2 regions of the Cellulosimicrobium sp. SJTW-1 genome follow, and region 1 is predicted to be linked to the other one. Evidence: riboswitches for the same ligand, from Rfam matches in the RefSeq annotation. Region 1 holds a riboswitch; the other holds the start of a gene.
What was found. A riboswitch is a leader RNA that binds a small molecule or an ion and turns the genes downstream of it on or off. The one in region 1 is predicted to bind thiamine pyrophosphate.
Positions count from the first base shown of each region.

Region 2: linked by a shared signal. The riboswitch ahead of RSE42_RS14455 (TenA family protein) and the one ahead of thiD (bifunctional hydroxymethylpyrimidine kinase/phosphomethylpyrimidine kinase) in region 1 are both predicted to bind thiamine pyrophosphate.

Region 1 covers NZ_CP136680.1:1,841,950-1,849,670, forward strand. Annotated here, with positions in the region: gene thpR (RNA 2',3'-cyclic phosphodiesterase) at 1-353, shown strand, start outside; gene pheS (phenylalanine--tRNA ligase subunit alpha) at 639-1,760, shown strand; gene pheT (phenylalanine--tRNA ligase subunit beta) at 1,760-4,381, shown strand; gene RSE42_RS08380 (SDR family oxidoreductase) at 4,378-5,262, shown strand; gene RSE42_RS08385 (hypothetical protein) at 5,337-5,561, opposite strand; TPP riboswitch at 5,639-5,733, shown strand; gene thiD (bifunctional hydroxymethylpyrimidine kinase/phosphomethylpyrimidine kinase) at 5,727-6,698, shown strand; gene RSE42_RS08395 (DUF4862 family protein) at 6,762-7,721, opposite strand, start outside.
Region 2 covers NZ_CP136680.1:3,204,316-3,212,036, forward strand. Annotated here, with positions in the region: gene RSE42_RS14435 (ClpP family protease) at 1-455, shown strand, start outside; gene RSE42_RS14440 (ClpP family protease) at 455-1,060, shown strand; gene RSE42_RS14445 (DUF6882 domain-containing protein) at 1,091-1,954, opposite strand; gene RSE42_RS14450 (helix-turn-helix domain-containing protein) at 2,022-2,504, opposite strand; gene RSE42_RS14455 (TenA family protein) at 2,618-3,370, opposite strand; TPP riboswitch at 3,361-3,489, opposite strand; gene RSE42_RS14460 (VOC family protein) at 3,576-4,502, shown strand; gene RSE42_RS14465 (VOC family protein) at 4,587-4,982, shown strand; tRNA gene RSE42_RS14470 (tRNA-Leu) at 5,025-5,101, opposite strand; gene RSE42_RS14475 (NAD(P)/FAD-dependent oxidoreductase) at 5,254-6,744, opposite strand; gene RSE42_RS14480 (hypothetical protein) at 6,936-7,721, opposite strand, start outside.

The sequences.
Region 1 (7,721 bases):
GCGGGGACGGTGCCGACGCCCTGCGCGCGCTGAGCGCCGCGGTCGCCGAGGCGGCGGGCGACGCCGGCGTCCGGGTGGACCGCCGTCCCCGGCAGCGCGCGCACCTCACCGTCGCGCGGGCCGCGGCCGGGGCGCGCCAGGCGAACCGCCGGGCGCGCGGTCGCGGTGCGACCCGGCCCGACCGCACCGCGGGCGACCCGCTCGCCGCGCCCGCCGCGGCCCTCGCCGTGTACGCCGGCCCGGGGTGGACGGCCGACGCCCTGCACCTCGTCGAGTCCGACCTCGGCGACGCGTCCGGGCACCCGGTGCACCGGACGCTGCGGACCCTGCCGCTCGGGCCCGCCGCGCGGTGAGCGCCGCCGTCGTCCAGGTCCGCCCGGACCGGCCTGTGCGAGGATGGGGCGCATGAGCCTGCGCGGTGGTCGTCGATTTCCCGGGCCCGTCACGGGCCCGCGCGACTGACGCGTGCTCCCCGCCCGCCTCGTGGCGGGACGGTCCTGGCCCGGACGGGCGCCCTAGAATGACGGCGACGCGCGCACGTGCGCGCCCCGCACGCCCCGCCCCGAGCGGCGCGTGCCGCGGGTCGACGCCGGCCGTCGTCCGCTCCCCGCAGTCCCGCCCTCGCCAGGAAGGCACGCATGTCCAGCCCTGACGCCGACGTCGTCACCCCCCACGCGGGCGACGGCGGACCGGACACCCCCTCCGCCCCCTCCCCGCTCGACGCCGACGCGCTGCAGCGCGCGCTCGACGCCGCGCTCGCCGCCGTCGCCGCGGCCGGCGACCTCGACGCGCTCAAGCGCGTGCGCACCGAGCACGCGGGCGACCGCAGCCCGCTCGCGCTCGCGAACCGCCAGATCGGGTCGCTCGCCCCCGCGGACAAGAAGACCGCGGGCAAGCTCCTCGGCCCGCTGCGCGGCCGGCTCAACCAGGCCCTCGCCGCGCGCCAGGCCGAGCTCGAGGCCGAGCGTGACGAGCGCGTCCTCGTCGAGGAGGCCGTGGACGTCACGCTGCCCGTGGACCGCGTCCCCGCGGGCGCGCGGCACCCGCTCGAGACGCTGCAGGAGCGCGTCGCGGACTTCTTCGTCGGCATGGGCTGGGAGATCGCGGAGGGCCCCGAGGTCGAGGCGGAGTGGTTCAACTTCGACGCCCTGAACTTCGGCGTGGACCACCCCGCGCGCCAGATGCAGGACACGTTCTACGTCGCCGGCCCGGACGGCGAGGACGGCGCGGAGCCGTCGAACCTCGTGCTGCGCACCCACACGTCGCCGGTCCAGGCCCGCTCGCTGCTCGAGCGCGGCGTGCCGCTGTACGTGGCGTGCCCGGGCAAGACGTTCCGCACGGACGCGCTCGACGCGACGCACACGCCCGTCTTCCACCAGGTCGAGGGCCTGGCGATCGACAAGGGCCTCACCATGGCGCACCTGCTCGGCACGCTCGACGCGTTCGCGCGCGCGATGTTCGGCCCGGACGCGCGCACGCGCCTGCGGCCCGCGTACTTCCCGTTCACCGAGCCGAGCGCCGAGATGGACCTGTGGTTCCCCCAGAAGAAGGGCGGACCGGGCTGGATCGAGTGGGGTGGCTGCGGCATGGTCAACCCGAACGTGCTGCGGTCCGTCGGAGTGGACCCCGACGAGTACTCGGGCTTCGCGTTCGGGATGGGCATCGAGCGGACGCTCATGCTGCGCCACGGGATCGCGGACATGCACGACATGGTGGAGGGCGACGTGCGCTTCTCCGCCCAGTTCGGAACGGAGATCTGATGCCGTACGTCGCCATCGACTGGCTGGGCGACCACGTCGAGCTGCCCGCGGGGCTCACCGCCGAGCGGCTCGCCGCCGACCTCGTCCGCGTCGGCCTGGAGGAGGAGGCGATCCACGGCGCGGCCGTGACGGGTCCCCTCGTCGTCGGGCGCGTCCTGGAGATGACGCCCGAGCCGCAGAAGAACGGCAAGACGATCAACTGGTGCCTGGTCGACGTCGGGCCGGAGCACAACGCCGCCGAGATCAAGGGCGTCGAGCCGGCCGACATGCCGGCGGGCGGTGCGCGCGGCATCGTGTGCGGCGCGCACAACTTCGCGCCGGGCGACCTCGTCGTGGTCGCGCTGCCGGGCTCCGTCCTGCCCGGTCCGTTCCCCATCGCGAGCCGCAAGACGTACGGGCACGTGTCCGACGGCATGATCTGCTCGCAGCGCGAGCTCGGCCTCGGCGAGGACCACGACGGCATCATCGTGCTGCCGCGGCTCGGGTACGCAGCCGAGGACCTCACCCCGGGGCAGAACGCGGTCGCGCTGCTCGGGCTCGGCGACGAGGTGCTCGAGATCAACGTGACGCCCGACCGCGGGTACGCGTTCTCCTACCGCGGCGTCGCGCGCGAGTTCTCGCACTCGACGGGCGCGCGCTTCACGGACCCGGGCCTGCCCGGCTCCCTGCCCACGCCCCCGCCCGCGGCGACGCCCGACGGCTTCCCCGTCGAGGTCGACGACGCGGCGCCGGTCCACGGCGTCGTCGGGTGCGACCGATTCGTCACGCGCGTCGTGCGCGGGCTCGACCCCGCGGCGCAGACGCCCGCGTGGATGCAGCGCCGCCTCACGGCGTCGGGCATGCGGCCCATCTCGCTCGCGGTCGACGTGACGAACTACGTCATGCTCGACCTCGGGCAGCCGCTGCACGCGTACGACCTCGAGAAGGTCGCGGCCCCCGTCGTGGTGCGGCGCGCCGCCCCGGGCGAGCGGCTCACGACGCTCGACGACGTGGACCGCGCGCTCGACCCGGAGGACCTGCTCATCACCGACAGCCCCGACGGTGCGCGCGGCGCGCGCGTGCTGGGTCTCGCCGGCGTCATGGGCGGTGCCTCGTCGGAGGTCGGGCCGGAGACGACGGCGGTGCTCGTCGAGGCCGCCCACTTCGACCCCGTGACGGTCGCGCGCACGTCGCGCCGCCACAAGCTGTCGAGCGAGGCCGCGAAGCGGTTCGAGCGCGGCGTGGACCCGCTGCTGCCCGCGGTCGCGGCGCAGCGCGTCGTCGACCTGCTCGTCGAGCTGGGCGGCGGGACCGCCGACCCGGCCGTCAGCGACCTCGACCGCGTGACCGCGCCCGCCCCGATCCACCTGCCCGTCGGCGAGGCCGAGCGCCTCGTCGGCGTGCCCTACACGCTCGAGCAGGTCGTCGGGACGCTCGGGGCGATCGGGTGCACGGTCGACGCGGACGACGCCGCCGCGACGGGCGTCGTCGTCGTGACCCCGCCGTCGTGGCGCCCCGACCTCACCGAGCCGGCCGAGCTGGTCGAGGAGGTCGCGCGCCTCGTCGGGTACGACGAGATCCCGTCGGTGCTCCCCGCGGCGCCCGGCGGCCGCGGGCTCACGCGCGAGCAGCGCGTGCGCCGCTCGGTCGCTCGCGCGCTCGCCGAGCACGGCTTCGTCGAGACGCTGAGCTACCCGTTCGTCGGCGAGGGCGAGCTCGACGCGCTGCGGATCCCCGCGGACGACGAGCGCCGCCGGGCGCTGCGCCTGCTCAACCCGCTGGCCGACGACCGTCCCCTGATGCGCACGGACGTGCTGAGCACGCTCCTGGAGACCACGCGCCGCAACGTGGGCCGCGGGCTCGGGGACGTCGCCGTGTTCGAGGTCGGGCTCGTGACGCACCCGCGCCCGGGCGCCCCGGCCGCGCCGTCGCTGCCCGGCGGGGTGCGTCCCTCCGACGACGACCTCGCCGCGATCGAGGCCGCGCTCCCGGCGCAGCCGCGCCACGTCGCGGGCGTCCTGGTCGGTCGTCGCGAGCGGGCGGGCTGGTGGGGCTCCGGCCGGCCGGCGGACTGGACGGACGCGCTCGACGCGGCGCGCCTGGTCGCGGACCGCGCCGGCCTGCGGGGGGACGACGCCGTGCGCGTGGTCGCGGACACCGCGCGGGCACCCTTCCACCCGGGCCGCTGCGCGCGCCTCGAGCTCGCCGACGGGACGGTCGTCGGGCACGCGGGCGAGCTGCACCCCAAGGTGCTCGAGAACGTCGGCCTGCCCGCCCGCTCCGTGGCGTTCGAGCTCGACCTGTCGGCGCTCGTCGCGGGCGCGTCCGACGAGCCCGTCCAGGCGACCCCGGTCTCCGGGTTCCCGGCGGCGAAGGAGGACCTCGCGTTCGTCGTCGCCGCCGACGTGCCGGCCGAGGCGCTGCGGGCCGCGCTCGTCGAGGGCGCCGGCGAGCTCGCCGAGGAGGTCGCGCTGTTCGACGTCTTCACGGGCGAGCAGGTGGGCGCCGGGCGCAAGTCGCTCGCGTTCTCGCTGCGGCTGCGCGCCGCGGACCGCACCCTCACCGCCGACGACGTCGCGCGGGTCCGGGAGGGCGCCGTGGCCGCCGCGCGGGAGCGCGTCGGGGCGGAGCTGCGCGCATGAGCGGCGCACCGGGGGAGGGCACGACGCCGGACGTGGCGCCCGCGCGCACCGCGCTCGTCACCGGGGCGTCGCGCGGCATCGGCCGCGCGGTCGCCGTCGGGCTCGCCGCGTCCGGTCTCGACGTCACGCTCCTCGCGCGCGACGCGGGCCGGCTCGCCGGGGTGGCCGACGAGATCGCCGCGCTCGACGGCGCGGGCCGTGCCGTCGTCGTCACGGCGGACGTGACCGACGCCGCGGCGGTGGCCGCGGCCGTCCGCGAGGCCGAGGCCACGCTCGGGAGCGTGGACCTGCTCGTCAACAACGCGGGCCGGGTCGACGCCGAGGTGCCGCTCTGGGAGGCGGACCCCGACGAGTGGTGGGCCGTCCTGGAGACCAACGTGCGCGGGCCGTTCCTGCTCGCGCGCGCCGTCGTCCCCGGGATGCTCGCGCGCGGCGGCGGCCGCGTCGTCGACCTCAACAGCGGCGCGGGCTCCCACGACATGGACGGAGCGAGCGCGTACAACGCGAGCAAGACGGCGCTCCTGCGCCTCGGGGCGAACCTCCACCGCTCGGGCCACGCGCTCGGCCTGCGGACCTTCGAGGTGTCGCCGGGCGTCGTGCAGACCGACATGACGGCGTCCATGGTCATGCACGAGGGCCGCACGGAGTGGACGCCCGTCGAGCGCACGGTCGAGATGGTCGTCGCGATCGCCCGCGGCGAGCTCGACGCGTTCTCGGGGTCGTTCGTGCGCGTGACGCACGACTCGCCCGGGTCGCTCCGCGCGGCCGCCCAGGAGGCCGCCCGCGCGGGCGTCGCGCTGCCCGGTCCCGACGGCCGTCGGCTGCGCGTCACGCGCTGGGGCTCCGACGACCCGATGCCGGGAGAGCTCCCCGCCCGCTGAGCGCACGCACCCCGCACGGCCGACGCCGCCCGACCCCCCCCGGTCGGGCGGCGTCCGTGCGTCCGGGCACCGGGTCACAGCGGGACGCACGTGTCCCGGTCGACCCACACGTGCCACAGGCCCCGCTCGGGGTGCTCGTACTCGAACGCCACGAGCCCGCCTGCGTCGTGCGTGACGACGCCCGTGAGCACGACCCGCCGACCGTCTCGGTCGTACGTCGTGCAGAGGGCGGGCACCTGGACCGGGACGGGCGCGTCCGGCAGGAAGGGGCGGGTCGCGGGGGCGACGTGCTGCGTCATACCCGGAAAGACGCGCGCACGCGCGTCGTCTCACGCGTCGGGGCGGGTGAAAAGCGCACGGGTCGCCGCGTAGCATGGCCCGCGACACGGGGTGCCCCGCACCGGGGCTGAGATGAGACCCGTCGAACCTGATCTGGCTCGTACCAGCGAAGGGATGTCCGCGCGATGACGCTCGCCCTGCCTCGGCACACCTCCGACCCGGCCTCCGCTCTCGCGGACCGTGACCGCCGGCCCGACCCGGGCCGTCGGCCCGACCCGGCACCGTCCCGCCCCCGCGTCCTCTCCGTCGCGGGGACCGACCCGACCGGCGGCGCCGGGATCCAGGCCGACCTCAAGGCGTTCTGCGCGCACGGCGCCTACGGCATGGCCGTCACCACGGCGCTCGTCGCGCAGAACACCCACGGCGTGCGGTCGGTGCACGTCCCCGGGCCGGCGTTCCTGCGCGCGCAGCTCGACGCCGTGTCCGACGACGTCGAGGTCGACGCCGTGAAGATCGGCATGGTCGCGGACGAGGCGAACGCCCGCGCCGTCGGGGAGTGGCTCGACGACCTCGCCGCGGCGCGCGCCGCCGCGGGTGCTCCGCGGCCCTGGGTCGTCCTGGACCCGGTGATGGTCGCCACCTCCGGCCACCGCCTGCTCGACGCGGGCGCCGAGCAGGCCGTGCGCGACCTCGCGGCGCGCGCCGACGTCGTCACGCCGAACCTGCCCGAGCTCGGCGTCCTCGGCGGGCAGGAGCCCGCGACGACGTGGGACGACGCCCTGCGCCAGGCGACGCAGTACGCGACCGCGAGCGACGCCGTCGTGCTGCTCAAGGGCGGTCACCTCACCGGACGCACGTCGCCCGACGCGCTCGTCCTCCCCGCGCCCGGGCCGACGACGGGCCGCGCGCCGGGGGCGGCCACCGTCACGACGTTCGACGCCGAGCGCGTCGACACGCCCCACACCCACGGCACGGGGTGCTCGCTCTCGGCGGCGCTCGCGGCGCTGCGACCGCAGCGCGCGAGCTGGGAGGAGGCGGCGCGCGAGGCGAAGGAGTGGCTCACGGGCGCGCTGCGTGCCGGCGCCGCGCTGCGGGTGGGGACGGGCCGGGGGCCCGTGGACCACCTGCACCGCTCGGCGCCCGTGCGGCCGGGCTGAGCCCGGGCCGACCGGGCGAGCCCGGGCTGCTGCGACGTGCCGAGCCCGGGCCGCGGGACGCACTCAGGCCGTGGGGCCGCTCGCTGCGTGGTCGGCCCTGCGGTCGGCTCCGCGGTCGGTGTCGAGGTCGGCCAGCGCGTCGCGGAGCACGGCGAGCGTCGCGCGCGCGACGGCGAGGCGCTGCGCGGGCGGGGCGTCCGCGGGCCGCGTCGTCACCTTGGCGCCGACGAGCGGGACCGGCCCGGCCGCGGCGAGGAACTCGCGCACCTCGGCCGGGCCGAGCATCGACTCGTCCGGGCCGGGGAGCGCGGGATCCGGGCCGTGGGGCGGCACGTGCGCGTCCGCCCACGGCGCGCCCCACCGGCCGGGCCGGCCGGCGGCACCGGAGAGCATCGCGCTCGCGAGGAGGCCGGCGCCGGCGGCCGCCCGCGCGTGCTCGACGGGCGTCGCGGCGCTGCGCCCCTCGATGGCGGACCGGCCCCAGTTGAGCCCGACGTGCAGGGGGTGGCCGGTGTCCCGGGCCGCGCGCGCGACGGCGGCGATCTCGTCGTCGAGCGCGAGGAAGCCCTTCTCCGCGACGCCCCACGGGCGGGGCGCGTCGCAGTGCTCCACCACGAGCGGCAGCCCGGCGGGCGCGACGGCGGCCAGCTCGGTGAGGCTGCGCGCGAGCGCCGCGCCGGAGCCGCGGCCGGGACCGGGCGCGGACTGGAGCTCGACCGCGACCACGCGTCGTCGACCCTCCGCCTCGGCGAGCCGCGTCACGGCCGCGAGGACGCGCGCGACGCCGTCGACCGCCTCGCGCCGACCCTCCTCGTCGTCGGACGCGAGGCCGTAGGAGCGGTCGGCCGTGGCGCGGCGGGCCGTCGCGGCGACCGTCGTCGGCAGCAGCGCCCAGTGCGCCGGGAGCGCGGCCGCGGTCGTCGCGAGCGCGTCCGTGTCGTCCGGGTCGACGGGGTGCTCGAGGCCGTCGAGGCCGTCCTCGTCGAGGGCGGCGTACCAGCCGCCCGGGTCGGGGACGCCCGC
Region 2 (7,721 bases), 1.4 Mb from region 1:
GCGCGGACGTCGCGCTCTACGTCAACTCCCCCGGCGGCTCGGTGAGCGCCGGGCTCGCCATCTACGACACGATGCGGCTCATCCCCAACGACGTGTCGACGGTCGCGATGGGCTTCGCCGCGAGCATGGGCCAGTTCCTCCTGTGCGCGGGGACGCCGGGCAAGCGGTTCGCGCTGCCGCACGCGCGGATCATGATGCACCAGCCGTCGGCCGGGATCGGGGGCACCGCCGTCGACATCGCGATCCAGGCGGAGAACCTCGTCTACACCAAGGGGCTCATGCACCGGCTGCTCGCGGAGAGCACCGGGCAGTCCGTCGAGACCATCGCCGACGACTCCGACCGCGACCGCTGGTTCACCGCGCAGCAGGCGCTCGAGTACGGGATGGTCGACCGGATCGTCGAGAGCCTCGACGACGTCCGCCCCGCTCGCGCGGCCCGGAAGGTGGGTCTGTGATGGCGAGCTACACGATCCCGACCGTGGTCGAGCGCACGCCGCTGGGCGAGCGCGCGTTCGACGTCTTCTCCCGCCTGCTGTCCGAGCGCATCGTGTTCCTCGGCACGGAGATCGACGACGGCGTCGCGAACGTCGTCATGGCGCAGCTCCTGCACCTGGAGTCGGACGCCCCGGACCAGGAGATCGGGCTGTACATCAACTCCCCGGGCGGCTCCGCGACCGCGCTCATGGCGATCTACGACACGATGCAGTTCGTCCGCTGCGACGTCTCGACCATCTGCATGGGTCAGGCGGCCTCGGCCGCGGCCGTCCTGCTCTCGGCGGGCACGCCCGGCAAGCGGTTCGTGCTGGAGCACTCGCGCGTCCTGCTGCACCAGCCGTCGGGCGGCGGGGAGGGCACGATCTCGGACCTGTCGATCCAGGCCGAGGAGATCCTCCGGATCCGGTCCGAGACGGAGGAGGTGCTGGCGCGGCACACGGGCCAGACCGTCGAGCGCCTGCGCGCAGACACCGACCGCGACCTGGTGCTCACCGCGCGCCAGGCCGTGGAGTACGGCGTCGCGGACGCCGTCGTCACCTCGCGCAAGCTCGCCGCGGCGGCGTGACGCCCGACCGCGGGGGTGACCCGGGCGTCGTCAGCCGCGTCGTCGGAACCACGACCGGCGGCGCGGCTCGGTGGTCGTCTCCGCGGGCGACGGCTCGGGCACGGCCGGTTCCGACGCCGCGGCCTCGGGCTCCACCGCTGCGGCCTCGGGCTCGACGGCCAGGGGCGCGGCGGCCTCGGGCGCGGCGATCCGCCCGGACGACGCGGAGATGCCCGCGATCCGTCCGCGCTCGTCGAACCGCACGGTCACGGTGCCGTCGGGCACGTCCAGCACGACGGCGCCGGTCCCGTCCTCGACGGCCGGCAGGCCGCGCGCGCTCGCGTAGGACGTGACGGCGCGCCGGTGGTCGACGACCGTGACGGACAGCAGCCCCTCGCTCAGCGTGCGCACGACGCGCGGCACGCTCGGGGCGGGCAGGGCGAGGTCGGCGTCGTCCAGGAGGAACCACGCCCGCGTGCCGCCGCCGACGGGGGCGCTGTAGTGGGCGAACGAGCCGGTCACGGCCTTGGCCGCGAGCGCGAGCCGGTGGGCGAGGTCGTCGGCGAGCGGGAGCTCCGGCTCGGCGGCCTCGCGCAGCCCGGTCCGGCGCGTGCTCTCGGCGGCGGTGAGCACGGCGTCGGGGAAGCCGTTGACGTTCTGCCACGCCCACATCCACGTGCCCGGCCCGGGCGCGGCCGTGCCGAGGAACTGGAGGTGGCACGTCGCGGTCCCGCCGTCGGGCGCGGTGAAGGTGAAGACCCCGGTGGTCAGGTCCGCGGCCCAGGCGTCGTCGCCGTGGAGGTCCGTCAGGTGGAGCTGGTGCTCGTGGGAGAGGAACGCGGCGTCGTCGACGAGGTCCTGGAGGGCCGGGACGTCCTGGGCTGCCGTGCCGTGCGCGGTCTGCGGCTCCGTCATGGACCGACGGTAGCGGCGCGCACGGCGCCCGGCCCCCGCACGACACGCGGTGCGACGGGACCGCCGCTCAGGCCGCGAGGAGCAGGACGTCGCCGGCGCGCGCCGTCGGACGTCGGAGCGTCTCGGCGACGGGGAGGTCCCGCACGGGCTCGCCCACCGGGGCGACCTGCCGTGGCGCGGAGAGGGCACCGCGCTCTCGCGCGGAGGACAGCACGCGGACGGGCGCGAGCGGCCGGAGCTCCTCGCCCGTGCGGGCGACGAGGTCGACGAGCCGCAGGCCGAGGGCGCCGCACACGGCGGCGAGGACCTCGGACGACGCCTCCTTGCGCCCGCGCTCCACCTCGGACAGGTAGGCGGTGGAGACGCGCGCGGCGGCCGCGACGTCGACGAGCGTGCGCCCCTGCGCGAGCCGCGCCCGCCGCAGGATCCCCCCGATGACGTGGCGCAGGAGGGGCTCCGCCCGTCCGCCCGCCCGGGAGCGAGGGCTCGGCGTCACCCCGTCCGGCACCACGTCCGGCAGCGTGCCCGGCACCGCGCTCGTCGCGTCCATGCGTTCACGCTACCCGCGGCCCACCCGGGTGCCGAGGCGCCCGGGTGGGTATCTGCTGCTGGCGTAAGGCCGGGCGCACGACGCGACGCCGGCCGCGCGCCCGGCCGGACGGGTCACCAGCGCTCGAGCGACCAGGCCATCTGCCAGAAGCGGATCTCGTGGCGGCAGCTCAGCTCGAACGCGCGCTCCATGCGCGCGCGCTCCGCCTCGCCCGCGTCCGCGGCGAGCGCGTCGAGGCGTGCGCGCAGGTCCGTGAGGACGTCCTCGGTGCGCTCGGCCGCGTAGAACTGCCACCAGCCCGCGAGCGGGTGGTCGTCGCCGAGGGCGCCGGGCGTCGTCTCGCGCTCGCCGAGCCAGAAGCGCCGCGCGGACCAGATGTAGGTCCACGGGCACGGCAGCAGCGCGGCGAGCAGCACGCCGAGCGAGTCGCGGCCGGCCGCCGTCATGTGGTCGACGTAGGCCTGCGCGCTCGGCGCGAGGCGGTGCGTCTGCGCCTCCTCGTACGTCACGCCGAGGAAGTCGCACATCGCGTGGTGCGCGTGCGACTCGTCGTCGAGGAGGAAGCCGGCCTTGTCGTGGAAGTAGGCCGCCCACGACCGGTCGGGCGCGAGGGCCATGCCGAGGCCGTAGCAGCGCAGGTAGGCCGTGAGGTACTGGTGGTCCTGGCCCACGTAGTGGCGGACCGCGGCGGGCTCGACGGAGCCGTCGCGCAGCCCTGCCAGGAAGGGGTGGTCGTAGAACGTCTCGAAGAGGTCCGCGTACCGGCGGGCGAGGTCGGCGGTGAAGCCGGTCTCCTCCTGCCGGACGAGCGCGGTCGGGTCGTCCGCGAGGACAGGGTTCAGGGTGATGGCAGCAGGCGTCGTCATGCCCACGTTCCTCCGCTCGTGCTAGCGAGATCAGGTTCGACGGGTCCGGGCGGCCGTACCGCTCGTCTCAGTCCCTCGGCCCGGGCCGTGGCCCGGGCGGGACGCCCCGCGTGGTTCGCGCCGACCCTAGCAAGGACGGCGCCGGTGCGGGAGCCCTCGCCACGGTGTGGGAATATAGTTGTAGCGACAACAAGTTGGAGCAGACATGACCACGAGCACGCCGGGCGCGCCGACCGACCGCCTCCTGTCCCCGTCCACGAGCATGGACGCCGTCACGCTGCGCGTGGGCGACCTCGAGCTCATGACCTCGTACTACACGGGCGCGTTCGCCCTCGCCCCGCTCGAGGAGCGGTCTCGCGGCGCCGAGGTGCACCGCGTGCTGGGCCGCGGCCGCACGCCCATGCTGCGCCTCGTGCACACGCCCGGGCTCCCGCCCGTCGACCCGCGCCAGGCCGGCCTGTTCCACACGGCCTTCCTGTTCGACGACGGCCCGAGCCTCGCCGCGACCGTCTACCGCGCCGCGCAGGACCGCCGCGGCACCTTCGTCGGGTCGAGCGACCACCTCGTCAGCGAGGCGTTCTACTTCACCGACCCCGAGGGCAACGGCGTCGAGCTCTACACCGACCGCCCCCGCGAGACGTGGGTGCGCGAGCACGGCCAGATCCTCATGACGACGACGTTCCTCGACCCGAACGCCTACCTGCGCACGCACCTCGACCAGGAGACGTTCGACGCCGGCCCCTCGCTCGCGGGCCGCGTCGGTCACGTGCACCTGCAGGTGGGCGACGTCGCGACCGCCCACGCCTTCTACGTCGACACCGTCGGCTTCGAGGCGACGCTCACCGGGTACAGCGGGGCGCTCTTCGCGTCCGCGGGCGGGTACCACCACCACGTCGCGATGAACGTGTGGAACAGCGCGGGCGCCGGGCCCCGCGCCGCGAGCCTCGGGCTCGGCGACGTCGCCGTCACGGTGCCGGGCCGCGAGGACCTCGACGCGCTCGTCGCGCGCCTCCGCGCCCGCGGGCTGGAGCACGCGGACGACGGCCGCTCCGTCGTCGTGCACGACCCGTGGGGCACGCGCGTGACGCTGTCCGTCCCCGGCACCACGACCGAGGAGCTGCTGGCGCGCTGAGGCGCGGCGCCCCGGGCACGGAGCGCGCGCCCGGGGCACGAGGCGCACGATGGGAGGACCCGCCGAGCGCACCGAGGAGCGACCGTGTTCCGCAGCCTCTTCCCCGTCCTCACCGTGGCCGACCTCGACCGGTCCCTCGGCTTCTACCGCGACCTGCTGCGCGGGACCGTCGAGTACGCGTTCCCCGACGACGGCCCGCCCGTCTACGTGAGCGTGCGCGTGGGCGGGTCACCGCTCGGGCTCGGGCAGGGCGACCCGCCTCCGGCGGACACCCGCGTCGTGCTGTGGGTGTACGTCGACGACTGCGACCGCGCCGTCGAGCACCTCGCGGCCACGGGCGTGCCCGTCCTGAAGCCGCCCGCGGACCAGCCGTGGGGCGAGCGCGTCGCGCGCGTGCAGGACCCGGACGGCACCGTCGTGATCCTCGGCCAGGAGGCCGCTCCCCCGGCCGAGCCGGAGGGCCCGACGGGGCTGTCCTAGCCCGGGGAGCCCTGGCGCCTCGGAGCCGACCGCCCGTCGGCATGGTGCCCCCACCGGGACTCGAACCCGGAACACGCCGGGTTTAAGCCGGCCGCCTCTGCCAGTTGGGCCATGGGGGCGCGGGCCGAATCTACCGCGCGCGCGGGGCTCCCCGGGCCCGTCGGCACGACGGGCGCCCGCTCGGGACCCGGACGCGACGAGGGGCGAGCCGCACGCGCGGCTCGCCCCTCTGCGTCGGGCACGACGGCCGGGCCGGGGCCCGGCCGCGACCTCAGGAGGCCTTCGCCGCCGGCGTCCGGTCGTCGGCGTCGACGGTGCCCGCACCGGACTCCGCCGCGGCCGCCGAGCCCTGCGCGGTCTGCTTGACCGGGTCGCCGTCCTTCTTGGGCGGGACGGACGCGGCGCGGAACTCCGCGCGCGGGTCGTGCAGCGAGCCGAGCGACACGAGCTCGCGGCCCATGAGGAACTGGCCGATCCAGCCGATGAAGATGCGGATCTTGCGGTTCCCCGTCGGCATCGCCATGACGTGGTAGCTGCGGTGCATGAGCCACGCGAGCGTCCCGCGGAGCTTGAACACGCCGAACAGCTCCGCGACGCCCTTGTACAGGCCGAGCGACGCGACCGTACCGACGCTCTTGTGGCGGTACTCGACCGGCGGCTCGCTGTGCAGCTCGAGCGCGAGGTTGTCGGCGAGGCGCGTGGCCTCGCGGATGGCGTGCTGCGCGTTCGGCGGGCAGAACTTGCCCGGGTTCAGCACGTCCGGGACGGCGGCGCAGTCGCCCGCGGCCCACGCGTTCGGCACGACGTTGCCGTCGGCGTCCGCGACCTGGAGCGTCGGCAGCACCGTGATGCGGCCCAGCTTGTCGACCGGGAGGTCGGACGACTCCTTGAGGACCGGGTTCGCCTTGACGCCCGCGGTCCACACGATCGTGTCGGAGTCGAACTCGACCCCGGTCGACGTGACGACGTGGCCGTCCACGCACGACGACAGGAACGTGCTGAGGTGGAACTCGATGCCGCGCTTCTTCAGCTCGTCGAGCGCGTACTGCGCCATGGGCTCGCTGAGCTCGGGCAGGATGCGGCCCGCGCCCTCGATCATGACGAAGCGGAGGTCCTTCTCCTCGATCGTCGCGTAGTTGCGCGTCGCGTAGCGGGCCATGTCCTCGATCTCGGCCAGCGCCTCGATGCCCGCGAACCCGCCGCCGACGAACGTGAACGTCAGCATGCGGCGACGCAGCTTCTCGTCCCACGTGGACGACGCGACGTCCATGCGGTTGAGCACGTGGTTGCGGACCGCGATGGCCTCCTCCACGTTCTTGAAGCCGATCGCGTTCTCCGCCAGGCCCGGGATGGGCAGCGTGCGCGACACCGAGCCGAGGCCGACGATCAGGTGGTCGTACGTGACCGAGTAGTCGTCGCCCTCCTCCGGGTGGATCGTCACGCGGCGGTCCGTGTGGTCGATCGCGACGACCTTGCCCTGGAGCACGTCGACGCCCTTGAGCGCACGGCGGTGCGGCGCGACGACGTCGCGGCCGTCGATCGAGCCCGCGGCCGCCTCGGGGAGGAACGGCGCGTACGTCATGTACGGGCGCGGGTCGACGACGACGATCGCCGCCTCGCGGCGACCGAGCTTCTTGCGCAGCCGGCGGGCGGCGTACAGACCCACGGAGCCGCCGCCGAGGACGACGACGCGGGGCACCTTGCGGGGCCGCGGCGAAGCGGTCTGGGCACGGCTGACCGAGGTCAGGTCATTCTGAGGCATGGTTCCAGAGTATTACCGGTTGCGGCACAGGCGAGCCGGAGCGTCCGCCTGACGGGCGTGACGCGCCCCACGCCGCGCGGACGGACGGGGGCAGAGGCGGGCACACGCGGGCAGAGGCGACATTCCGCAGGGCCCGGGACCGGGGTGGTGCGCCGCCGTCCGCCGTCGGCGCACCACCCCGGGCCTGCCGGTCAGCCGATCGCGCCGACGACGGGCGTCGGGCCGGTCGGTGCGGGCGGCACCCCGCCCGCGGGCGGGGTCGCGGGGGCCTCCTGCGACGGCGCCGGGTCACCCTCGGCCGGCGCGTCGCTCGCCCCGCCCGTGCCCGACGACGTCTCCCCCGTCCCCACGCTCGACGGCACCGCGGTCGGTGCCTGGAGGAACGGCCACGGCATGTCGCGCGTGCGCGTCCCCGTCGCCGGGACGGGGCGGCCGTCGCCCTCGGGGTACTCGACGTCCTCCTCGGCGACCGCGCGCAGCGGGTAGACGTTCCATCGCTCGCGCCCGTCCGTCGCCAGGGCGGGCTGGAAGTACCACGTGCCCTCGACGTCGGGCACCGCCCACGCCCCGGAGGCACCCTCCTCGGTGATCGTGCGGACCTGGCGGCCGCGGTCGTCGAAGACCTGGACGTCGCGGAGCGGCTCGCCCGCCGCGTCGTAGACGAAGAGGTTGGACACCTGCGCGCCGTCGACCCACACGCCCGCCGTGCCCGGGGAGTCCCCGCTCCCGAACGACACGCTGCTCACGAGGCCGCTGCTCGCGTCGCTGCGGCCCTGCTCGTAGCCGCGGTCCCACGCGTACGGGCTCGACGCGCTCGCCGAGGCGGCGACGAGGACGGCGGGCACGGCCGCGACGGCCGCGGCGACCGACAGCGGACGGCCGACCTTCCGCAGCCCGCGGGTGGGCAGCCACCGGCCCCGGCCCCACTGCACGCTCACGACGACCGCGATCAGCACGACGACGCGCGCGGACAGGTC